Regions from separate parts of the Streptomyces sp. NPDC021749 genome, predicted to be linked through region 4. Evidence: riboswitches for the same ligand, from Rfam matches in the RefSeq annotation. Region 4 holds a riboswitch; each other region holds the start of a gene.
What was found. Region 4 has a riboswitch for cobalamin ahead of metE (5-methyltetrahydropteroyltriglutamate--homocysteine S-methyltransferase). Riboswitches for the same ligand answer to the same signal wherever they lie in the genome.
Positions count from the first base shown of each region.

Region 1 (2,166 bases), on a different contig from region 4:
CTCGCCTCCTTCGCTCGCAAGCCTGGCCGTTATCGCGTGGCATCGGGCCACGGCTTTATTCTGCGCTTATGTCGCCTTTATGTGTAGATGAAGCGACAGATGAATTTTGAAGGGGTACGGTCAGCTTCTCGCGGGTGCCGACGGCTCCTCGCAGGTCAGCCGCCCGCCCCGGGGCCCAGCGCCCGACCCAGCCCCAGATTCCAGCGGCCGCCCCGTCCGCTCAGCTCGGTCACGGTCAGCGGCGCCACGTCCAGCCGCCAGAACGCGTCGGCGGGCACCCGCATCGCACACACCGCGGCGGCCCGTACGACGTCCGGTTCCACGACCGCCACCACCCGTCCGGCGTCCAGCGCCATCCGGATCAGCCAGCCCGCGACCCGGTCGCAGAGCTGCCGCAGCGACTCCCCACCGTGCCCGGCGAAGCCCGGATCGGACAGCCAGGCGGAGACCGCGTGCGGTTCCGTTTCGGCCACCTCCGCCAGGGCCCGTCCACACCACTCCCCCATCGCGCAGCCCGCCAGCTCCGGCACCGGCCCGGCCGGCAGCCCGAGTTCCTCCGCGGTGCGCCGGCAGCGCACCGAGGGCGAGGTGAAGACCCGGTCGGCGGCCGGCAGCGCCCCCGCGGCGGCCCGGGCCCGTCGCAGTCCGGCCGCGTGCGGCGGGGCGTCGTCGTCGAAACGCACCTCGCGCTGGGCGTCGCCCGCGGCCGGTGAGACCAGTATCACCCGAGTTGTCATGCCCTCTTCTCTCTTTCGTTCCCGGAACGCCAACTCACGGCCTCATCAGGGGAGTTGTCCGGTCGGTGCGCCCCGCTCCGCACCCGTCCGCCCCCCGTACGGTCTTGGCCAGGTGGCCGGATCGCGGTACGTTCACGGGTGCTTGACGACGGCATGACGGAAGCCGGTGGGATCCCGGCGCGGTCGCGCCACTGTATGTCCGGTTTTTTATCAGCCCGCCAGGGGCCGGTACCGGACGAGCCAGACCCGCATGTCGTTATGCACTCCCATTTACCGGGGACGCGAGTTCCCCCCAACAGGAGGTCCTGCCATGGCTCAGACCATCGCACCGCCGGCCACCGGCGCCACCCCCGCCCCGCTCCCGCTCAAGGCCATCGCCCCCTGGGCGCTGTTCGCCGGTGTACTGATGCTGGTCCTGCTGTACTTCGTCGGCGCGGAGCAGGGCGCCACCTCGCTGCTGTCCGGTTCGGACGTCCACGAATGGCTGCACGACGGGCGCCACCTCCTCGGCTTCCCCTGCCACTGAGCGGGCGGCCGCAGCCATGAACTCCCTCACCGTCAGAACCCTGCTGATGCGCGGCATGCTCGCCGGCCTGGCCGCCGGCGGGTTCGCGCTCCTCGTCGCCTACGTGCTGGGCGAACCGCGGATCGACGCCGCCATCGCCTTCGAGGAGGCGCACAGCCACGAACACGAGATGGAAGTGGTCAGCCGGGGACTGCAGTCCACGGCCGGGCTCGCCACCGGCGTCCTGGTCTACGGCGTGGCGCTGGGCGGGATCGCCGCGCTGGCCTTCTGCTTCGCGCTGGGGCGGATCGGCCGGTTCGGGGCCCGCGCCACGGCCCTGCTGCTCTCCGGGGCGGCGCTGGTGGCCGGTTACGTCGTGCCGTTCCTGAAGTACCCGGCCAATCCGCCGTCGGTGGGCGACCCCGACACCATCGGCAAGCGCACCGCCCTGTATTTCCTGATGATGCTGCTCGGCATCCTGCTGGCCGTCGCCGCCACGCTCCTCGGCCGGCGGCTGGCTCCGAAGCTGGGCAACTGGTACGCGACGGTGGCCGCCGTCGCCGCCTTCGCGGTCGCCGTCGGGCTCGCGTACGCGTTCCTGCCGGCCGTCAACGAGGTACCGGCGGACTTCTCCGCCACGCTGCTGTGGCAGTTCCGGCTGTCGGCGCTCGCCGTCCAGCTGGTGCTGTGGACCGCCTTCGGGCTGGTCTTCGGGCATCTGGCGGACCGCGTCGTCGCGGCCCGGCCGGCCGCCGAGCGGGCCGAGGCGGTCTCCGTGGCCTCCTGATCCGCAGCATCCACCGCACCACCGGTCCGGGGCCCGCGAGTCGTTCCTCGCGGGCCCCGGACCGTCAGAACTGGTGGGGGATGCCGTCCAGGTGCGGCAGGTCGTGGTCGAGCCGCTCGCGCTTGGTACGCAGATAG
Region 1 covers NZ_JBFACE010000004.1:51,618-53,783, reverse strand. Annotated here, with positions in the region: gene AB0G35_RS05330 (histidine phosphatase family protein) at 156-737, opposite strand; cobalamin riboswitch at 856-1,003, shown strand; gene AB0G35_RS05325 (CbtB-domain containing protein) at 1,048-1,263, shown strand; gene AB0G35_RS05320 (CbtA family protein) at 1,280-2,029, shown strand; gene ribA (GTP cyclohydrolase II) at 2,094-2,166, opposite strand, start outside.
Region 1: another riboswitch for cobalamin. It lies ahead of AB0G35_RS05325 (CbtB-domain containing protein); the one in region 4 lies ahead of metE (5-methyltetrahydropteroyltriglutamate--homocysteine S-methyltransferase).

Region 2 (2,166 bases), on a different contig from region 4:
CCGTTCACCGGCGCTTCCTCCCGCTCGTGCCCCTGCTGCCCGCGGCCTTGCGCCGTACCGCGCCCGCCGCCAGCCGTCCCGTCACCGTCGCCACCAGCGCCAGCGCGCTCACCCGCCGCGACAGCCGCACCGCCCGATCGATGTCCGCCACCGCGGGCGGCCGCGCCGCGCCGTTCAGCACCGGACGGTGTTCCACCCGCCCGCCGTACGCCAGCGTGCCGCCCAGCCGTACGCCCAGTGCGCCCGCGAACGACGCCTCCACCGGGCCCGCGTTGGGGCTCGGGTGCGCCCCGCCGTCCGCCCGCCAGGCCCGCAGCGCACCGCGCCGGTCGGGGCCCGCGAGCACGGCCAGCGCGGCGGTCAGCCGGGAACCGGGCCAGCCGGCGACGTCGTCGAGCCGGGCCGCGGCCCAGCCGAACCGGCGGTAGCGCGGAGACTTGTGACCCACCATCGCGTCCAGGGTGTTCACCGCCCGGAACGCCACCAGGCCGGGCACCCCGCCGAACGCACCCCACACCAGGGCGCCGACCACCGCGTCCGAGGTGTTCTCGGCCACCGACTCCACCACCGCCCGGGCCATCTGCGGCCCGTCCAGGGCCTGCGGGTCGCGCCCGCACAGATGCGGCAGCCGCTCCCGCGCCACGTCCAGATCGCCCGCTTCCAGCGCACCGCCGACGGCCCGCGCCTCCCGGCCCAGCGAGGTGCCGCCCAGCACCGCCCACACGGCGGCCGCGGTGAGCGCCACCCGGGCGCCGCGGCGGTGCCGTACGGCCCGCTCCAGCAGCGCCGCGCCGGCCGCCGCACCGCCCGCGCACAGCACGGCATGGACCGCGCCGTGACCCCGGTGGTCGCGCCACAGCCGGCGTTCGACGGCGGCGGCGGCCCGGCCGAAGGCGGCCACCGGGTGGCCGCGCCGGGGGTCCGCCACGATCAGGTCGCCGAGGAAGCCGAGGGCCGCGCCGCACGCGTATCCCGCGTGTTCGCCGCGCATCGGATCAGGCCGCCGTCAGTCCTCGAAGGGGCCCTGCGGCAGCGGGAAGTGGGGATCGGGGCGGGCGGCCGGGCATGGCGGTATGTCCTCACTCAGGGTCCTCGCCCTGGCTCGACGTGACGGCGACCAGAGTCTCCTGGCTCCCGGATCGGCGTGTCCCCCGGCCTTCCCGTCCGTACGTTCCGTACGGACCGTGGCCCTCCTCGGAGGAACGCTCCCCGGTGACAGTGGCGGGACCGCGCCGGATTCTCACCGGACTTCCTCATCTGTCGCCGATTGGCCCCGGCAGTCCACCACGGTCCGCGAGGCCCGTCAACTCGCCCTTGACCTGCGGCGCTGCCCCGCAGCAGGTCCTGTGGCGCACGCCACAGGGTGGTGGTGGCGTCACGGACGGTTGCCCCGGTCCCTGATTCCACGTCACTATCTGGTGCACGGCGGCGAAGGGGCCGCCGGAAGGGGGCTGGGGGATGCCGGAGCACGCCGACCATCACGAGGACCGTCAGGAGATCCGCCTCAGGGTCACCGGGACGGACAATCCGCAGCAGGACCTCGACGACCTCCGGGCCTGGCTGGAGCGCGAACCCTGGCTGAACCGCCGGGACCACGCCTGGGAACACCGGCCGCAGCCCCCGCACACCACGGACGACGGGGGCGAACCGGGCCCCGCCGACATGGCCGTCGGCGTGGACGACCTGATCCTGGTCATCGTCGGCGCGATGGCCGCCGAGGTCACCAAGGGGCTCGGCATCGCCCTGCGGGAATGGCTGCGGCGCCGCCGGGAGGAGCGCTCCGCCGGCGAGGAGCCCGCCGTCGAGATCATCGGCGACGGCGGCCCCGGGCGCCCCGATCCCGGCAACCCGACGCACGAGAGCGGCAGCACCGGCGAGGACTGACCCGGATGTCCGAATACGACGCGCGGGGAAAGATCAACCGGGCGCTGCTGATCGGTGTCCACGACTACGCCACGCTCAACGGACTGCCCGCGGTGGAGGGCAACCCCGCCGAGCTGCGCCGCGCCCTCACCGCCACCGACCTGTTCACCGCCGAGGAGGTCACCCTCTGCCGCCCGGCCGAGCCCTGGGAACTGAGCCAGGCGCTGAAGGCCGCCGCCGACGAGGCCCGCGGACTGCTGCTGGTGTACTTCTCCGGCCACGGCTGGGTCGGCAGCGACGGCG
Region 2 covers NZ_JBFACE010000001.1:46,148-48,313, reverse strand. Annotated here, with positions in the region: gene AB0G35_RS00250 (cobyric acid synthase) at 1-8, opposite strand, end outside; gene AB0G35_RS00245 (cobalamin biosynthesis protein) at 5-991, opposite strand; cobalamin riboswitch at 1,121-1,257, opposite strand; gene AB0G35_RS00240 (hypothetical protein) at 1,459-1,884, shown strand; gene AB0G35_RS00235 (caspase family protein) at 1,890-2,166, shown strand, end outside.
Region 2: another riboswitch for cobalamin. It lies ahead of AB0G35_RS00245 (cobalamin biosynthesis protein); the one in region 4 lies ahead of metE (5-methyltetrahydropteroyltriglutamate--homocysteine S-methyltransferase).

Region 3 (2,166 bases), on a different contig from region 4:
TCGTGGTGATCGCCGCACTGGCCGGCTACGCCTTCGCCTGGATGGACTTCCCCGGCCGGGACTGGATCTTCCTGGTCGTGGTCGCCATGCTGGTGGTGCCGGTGCAGATCGGGCTGCTGCCGGTGGCCAAACTGTTCGGCGCGCTCGGCCTGTTCGGCTCCATCCCCGGCGTCATCCTCTTCCACACCGCGTACGGTCTGCCGTTCGCCATCTTCCTGCTGCGCAACTACTTCGCGGAGATCCCCAAGGAGATGCTGGAGGCCGCCCGGATGGACGGTGGCGGGGAGTGGCGGATCTTCTCCCAGCTGGTCCTGCCGCTGGGCCGCCCGGCCATCGCCAGTCTGGCGATCTTCCAGTTCCTGTGGGTCTGGAACGACATGCTGGTCGCCCTGCTCTTCGCGGACAACGAGTCGCAGCCGCTGACGGTCGCCCTGCAGTCGCAGATGCGCCAGTTCGGCAGCAACATCGGCGTGCTGGCGCCCGGCGCCTTCCTGTCCCTGATCGTGCCGCTGATCGTGTTCTTCGTGTTCCAACGGCACTTCGTCCAGGGGATCATGGCCGGTTCGGTCAAGTAGCTCCGGGGCGCCTCCCCGCCCGCGCGCCAGGGCCCGCTGTCCACCACAGCGGGCCCTGGCGCGTGTCCGTGCTGTTGAGAGGCATGCCCCGGGCGGGAGGGCGTGCGTCACGCCTGCGCGTGGTGGGGTTCCGCCGGCGCGCAGTGGGTCAGCAGTGCCGCGGTCGCGTCGTCGACCACGCGGTAGCGCACCACCCGGCCGTCCTTGTCGCCCTCGACCACTCCGGCGGCGCGTAGCAGGCGCAGTGCCTGGGAGACCGCGGTGTCCTTCATGCCGGTGGCGACCGCCAGGTCGGAGACGGCGACGGGGCCGGCCCGGTGGAGGGCGAGCAGCAGGGCCAGGCGCCCGGGATCGGCGAGCAGCGCGAAGCGGTCGGCCCAGGCCCGTACCTCGCCCGGCTCACCGATGGCGGCGATGGCGTCGCAGACGCGGTGGCCGTCGATGGTGCGGTGGTCGGCGCGCTCGGCCGGGACGAGATGCATGGGGACATCTTCGCAGGTCGCAGAGTGTGATCTTGGATACCTGCACAGTTGTGCAGGCTTGAAGGGATCGCCGGACGCCCCGTAGGGTTGGCGGGCCGTGGTGCTCGGGAAGACCGGTGACGGACCTCGTGGTCCCAGTCCGGAGCGGCCCTCGCCACTGTGATCGGGGAGTTTCCGGCCCTTTCCGTACGCGCACGGCGCGGGTACGGCGCCACTGACCGCAGCCTGCGGCCGGGAAGGCGGGGACGGACGCGTGCACCCTTCCCCAAGCTCCGAAGGAGCAGGGTGGTACCCCAAAGCCAGGAGACCGGCCACGGCATCTCACGAAGTGATCCACGAGGTGCTGGAGCGTGACCGCCGGATGGCCCTGTCCACCGATACCCCGACCACCCCTGCCCCCGTCGCCGCGTTCCGCTGGCGCCGGCAGGACACCGTCCGCACCGCGGGCCTGATGGCCGTCATAGCGGGGCTGCACGTCGTCGCCTTCGGCGTGCTGTTCCTGCTCGTGGTCCCCTACCACTACGCCGTCGGCAGCCAGGTCTTCGGCGTCGGACTCGGCATCACCGCCTACACCCTGGGCATGCGGCACGCCTTCGACGCCGACCACATCGCCGCGATCGACAACACCACCCGCAAGCTGATGGCCGACGGCAAGCGTCCGGTGTCGGTGGGCTTCTGGTTCGCCCTCGGGCACTCCAGCGTCGTCGTCGTGATGGCCGCCCTCGTCGCCGGCGGCGCCCAGCTCGCCGGCATCCTCCTCAACGACGAATCCCGCACCCACCAGATCCTGGGCACCATCGGCACCACGGTCTCGGGCACGTTCCTCTACCTCATCGCCGCCCTCAACCTGATCGCGCTGACCGGGATCTGGCGGGTGTTCCGCGGTATGCGCGAAGGCCGTTTCAACGAGACCGAGTTGGAGCAGCAGCTGGACTCCCGGGGCTTCATGAACCGCTTCCTGGGCCGGTTCACCCGCTCCATCTCCCGCCCCGGCCAGATGTTCCCGCTCGGTTTCGTCTTCGGCCTGGGCTTCGACACCGCGACCGAGGTGACGCTGATGGTGATGGCGGGCAGCGGCGCCGCGGCCGGCGTGCCCTGGTACGCGATCC
Region 3 covers NZ_JBFACE010000036.1:23,903-26,068, forward strand. Annotated here, with positions in the region: gene AB0G35_RS28635 (carbohydrate ABC transporter permease) at 1-575, shown strand, start outside; gene AB0G35_RS28640 (metalloregulator ArsR/SmtB family transcription factor) at 683-1,057, opposite strand; cobalamin riboswitch at 1,139-1,388, shown strand; gene AB0G35_RS28645 (HoxN/HupN/NixA family nickel/cobalt transporter) at 1,419-2,166, shown strand, end outside.
Region 3: another riboswitch for cobalamin. It lies ahead of AB0G35_RS28645 (HoxN/HupN/NixA family nickel/cobalt transporter); the one in region 4 lies ahead of metE (5-methyltetrahydropteroyltriglutamate--homocysteine S-methyltransferase).

Region 4 (2,166 bases):
GGGTCCTGGCCAGTACGAGCAGCGCGTCGCCGAGCCGGTCGAAGTAGGAGGCGACGAGCAGTCGGGGCCGGTCGGTGAGACTGCCGAGAGCGCGGTAGGCGCGGGCGGCGGCACTGAGCTCGGCGGGGGCGCGGTCCTGCACGAGCGCGGGCTCGTCCAGCTGCACCCACTCCGCACCGGCGGCCCGCAGGTCCGCGAGCACCTCGGCGTACACGGGCAGCAGCCGGTCGAGCAGCGTCAGGGGGTCGAAGTCCGCGGCCACGCCGGGCGCGGGCTTGGCCAGGAGCAGATAGGTGACCGGACCGACCAGCACCGGGCGGGGGCGGTGGCCGAGCGCGAGGGCCTCGCGCACCTCGGCGACCTGCTGGGCGGAGTCGGCGGCGAAGACCGTGCCGGGGCCCAACTCCGGCACCAGATAGTGGTAGTTGGTGTCGAACCACTTGGTCATCTCCAGCGGTGCGACGTCCTGCGTGCCGCGGGCCATGGCGAAGTAGCCGTCCAGGGCGTCCGTCTCGACGGCGGCGCGGTGGCGGTCGGGGATCGCGCCGACCATGACGGTGGTGTCCAGCACGTGGTCGTAGTACGAGAAGTCGCCGGTCGGGACCTCGTCGATGCCGGCGTCCGCCAGTTGCCGCCAGTGGGTGCGGCGCAGTTCGGCGGCGGTGGCGCGCAGGGCGTCCGCGCCGACGCGGCCCTTCCAGTAGCCCTCGACGGCCTTCTTCAGTTCCCGGTTCTGTCCCTGACGGGGGTAGCCGTACACGGTAGCCCGTGCTGCTGCGGCTGGGGTCCTGCTGGTCACGGAGATCTCCTTCGCGAGATGAGTCCCTGAGGTCCCGGGGACGGGACGAGCGCGCGAAGGGGTGACGGACCGGAGGGCACGGCCCGCGGCCGTCCGTTCGGTCTGTACGCCGACCCGCCCTCGAAGGTCACCGGGATGTCCGCGCACGGGCGGTCCCGCACGCGGGCAGGTGGCAGGTCTTCGGACTCGCGGGCGCGTCCTCACGACGTGAGGACACCTACTGGCCGTCGCTTCCCAGACCCGTCCGGGCCCAGTGCGTATGACGGCGGTCGTTCCCGCTCACCGCTGCGGGGCAGTCCCGGATTCCCACCGGGTTCCCTCTTGCGACGCGCCTGCCTGGCGGACAGGGCGAACCAGCTGCCCGACCAGCCTAGCGCGCCCTCGGGGCTATCGGGCGGTGGCTGCCGGTCGGTATTCGGCCAGCAGGAGGGCGATGTCGTCGGCGCGGTAGGAGGAGCGCTGGGCGTGGTGGAGGAGGCGGTCGGCGAGTTCGTCGAGGGAGTCGGCCGGGGCGTGCGCCATGGAGCTGCGGAGGTGGTCGATGCCCACGTCGATGGGGATGCCGCGTTCTTCGACCAGGCCGTCGGTGTAGAGGGCGAGCGCGGAGCCGGGTGGGAGGTCCAGGGAGGTCTCGGGGTAGTCGCTGGCGTGGTCCACGCCGAGGAGGGGACCGGTTTCCAGGTCCAGTACTTCGGTGTGTCCGTCGGGGTGGCGGAGCAGGGGCGGCGGGTGGCCGGCGCGGACCGCCAGGGCACGGTGCCGGGCGGGGTCGAGGTGGAGGTAGCAGCAGCTGGCGAGGAGGCCGGTGCCGAGGTCGATCAGGGTGCGGTTGGCGCCCGCCAGGACGTCGCCGGGGGCGTGCCCCACCGCGACGAACGCCCGTACCGCGCTGCGGAGTTGGGCCATGGTGGCGGCTGCGGCGATGCTGTGTCCCTCGACGTCGCCGATGACCAGGGACACGCCCCGGGTGGTCGGGATGACGTCGTACCAGTCACCGCCGATGTCCATGCCGCTGGTGCAGGGGAGGTAGCGGGCCGTCGTCCGCAGGTCGGGGAGTACGGGCAGCCGGTGGGGCAGCAGGGCCTGTTGGAGGCCGCGGGCGAGGGCGAACTCGGAGTCGTAGAGCCGTGCGCGTTCCAGTGCCTGGGCGATCAGTCCGGCGAGCGCGGTCAGGACGCTGCGGTCCTTGGGCGTGAAGCGATGGACCTCGTCGAAGCCGAGGACGCAGGTGCCGACGGGGCGGCCGGAGGCGATCAGCGGGAGGTACGCCCAGGAGTTCACGCCGCCGATCGGGATGCCGGGGTAGCCCTGGGAGAGGCTCTGCTGTGACTCGATGAAGAGCGGGATGCCGGAGGTCAGGGTTTCGG
Region 4 covers NZ_JBFACE010000010.1:47,013-49,178, reverse strand. Annotated here, with positions in the region: gene metE (5-methyltetrahydropteroyltriglutamate--homocysteine S-methyltransferase) at 1-799, opposite strand, end outside; cobalamin riboswitch at 953-1,172, opposite strand; gene AB0G35_RS12575 (SpoIIE family protein phosphatase) at 1,187-2,166, opposite strand, start outside.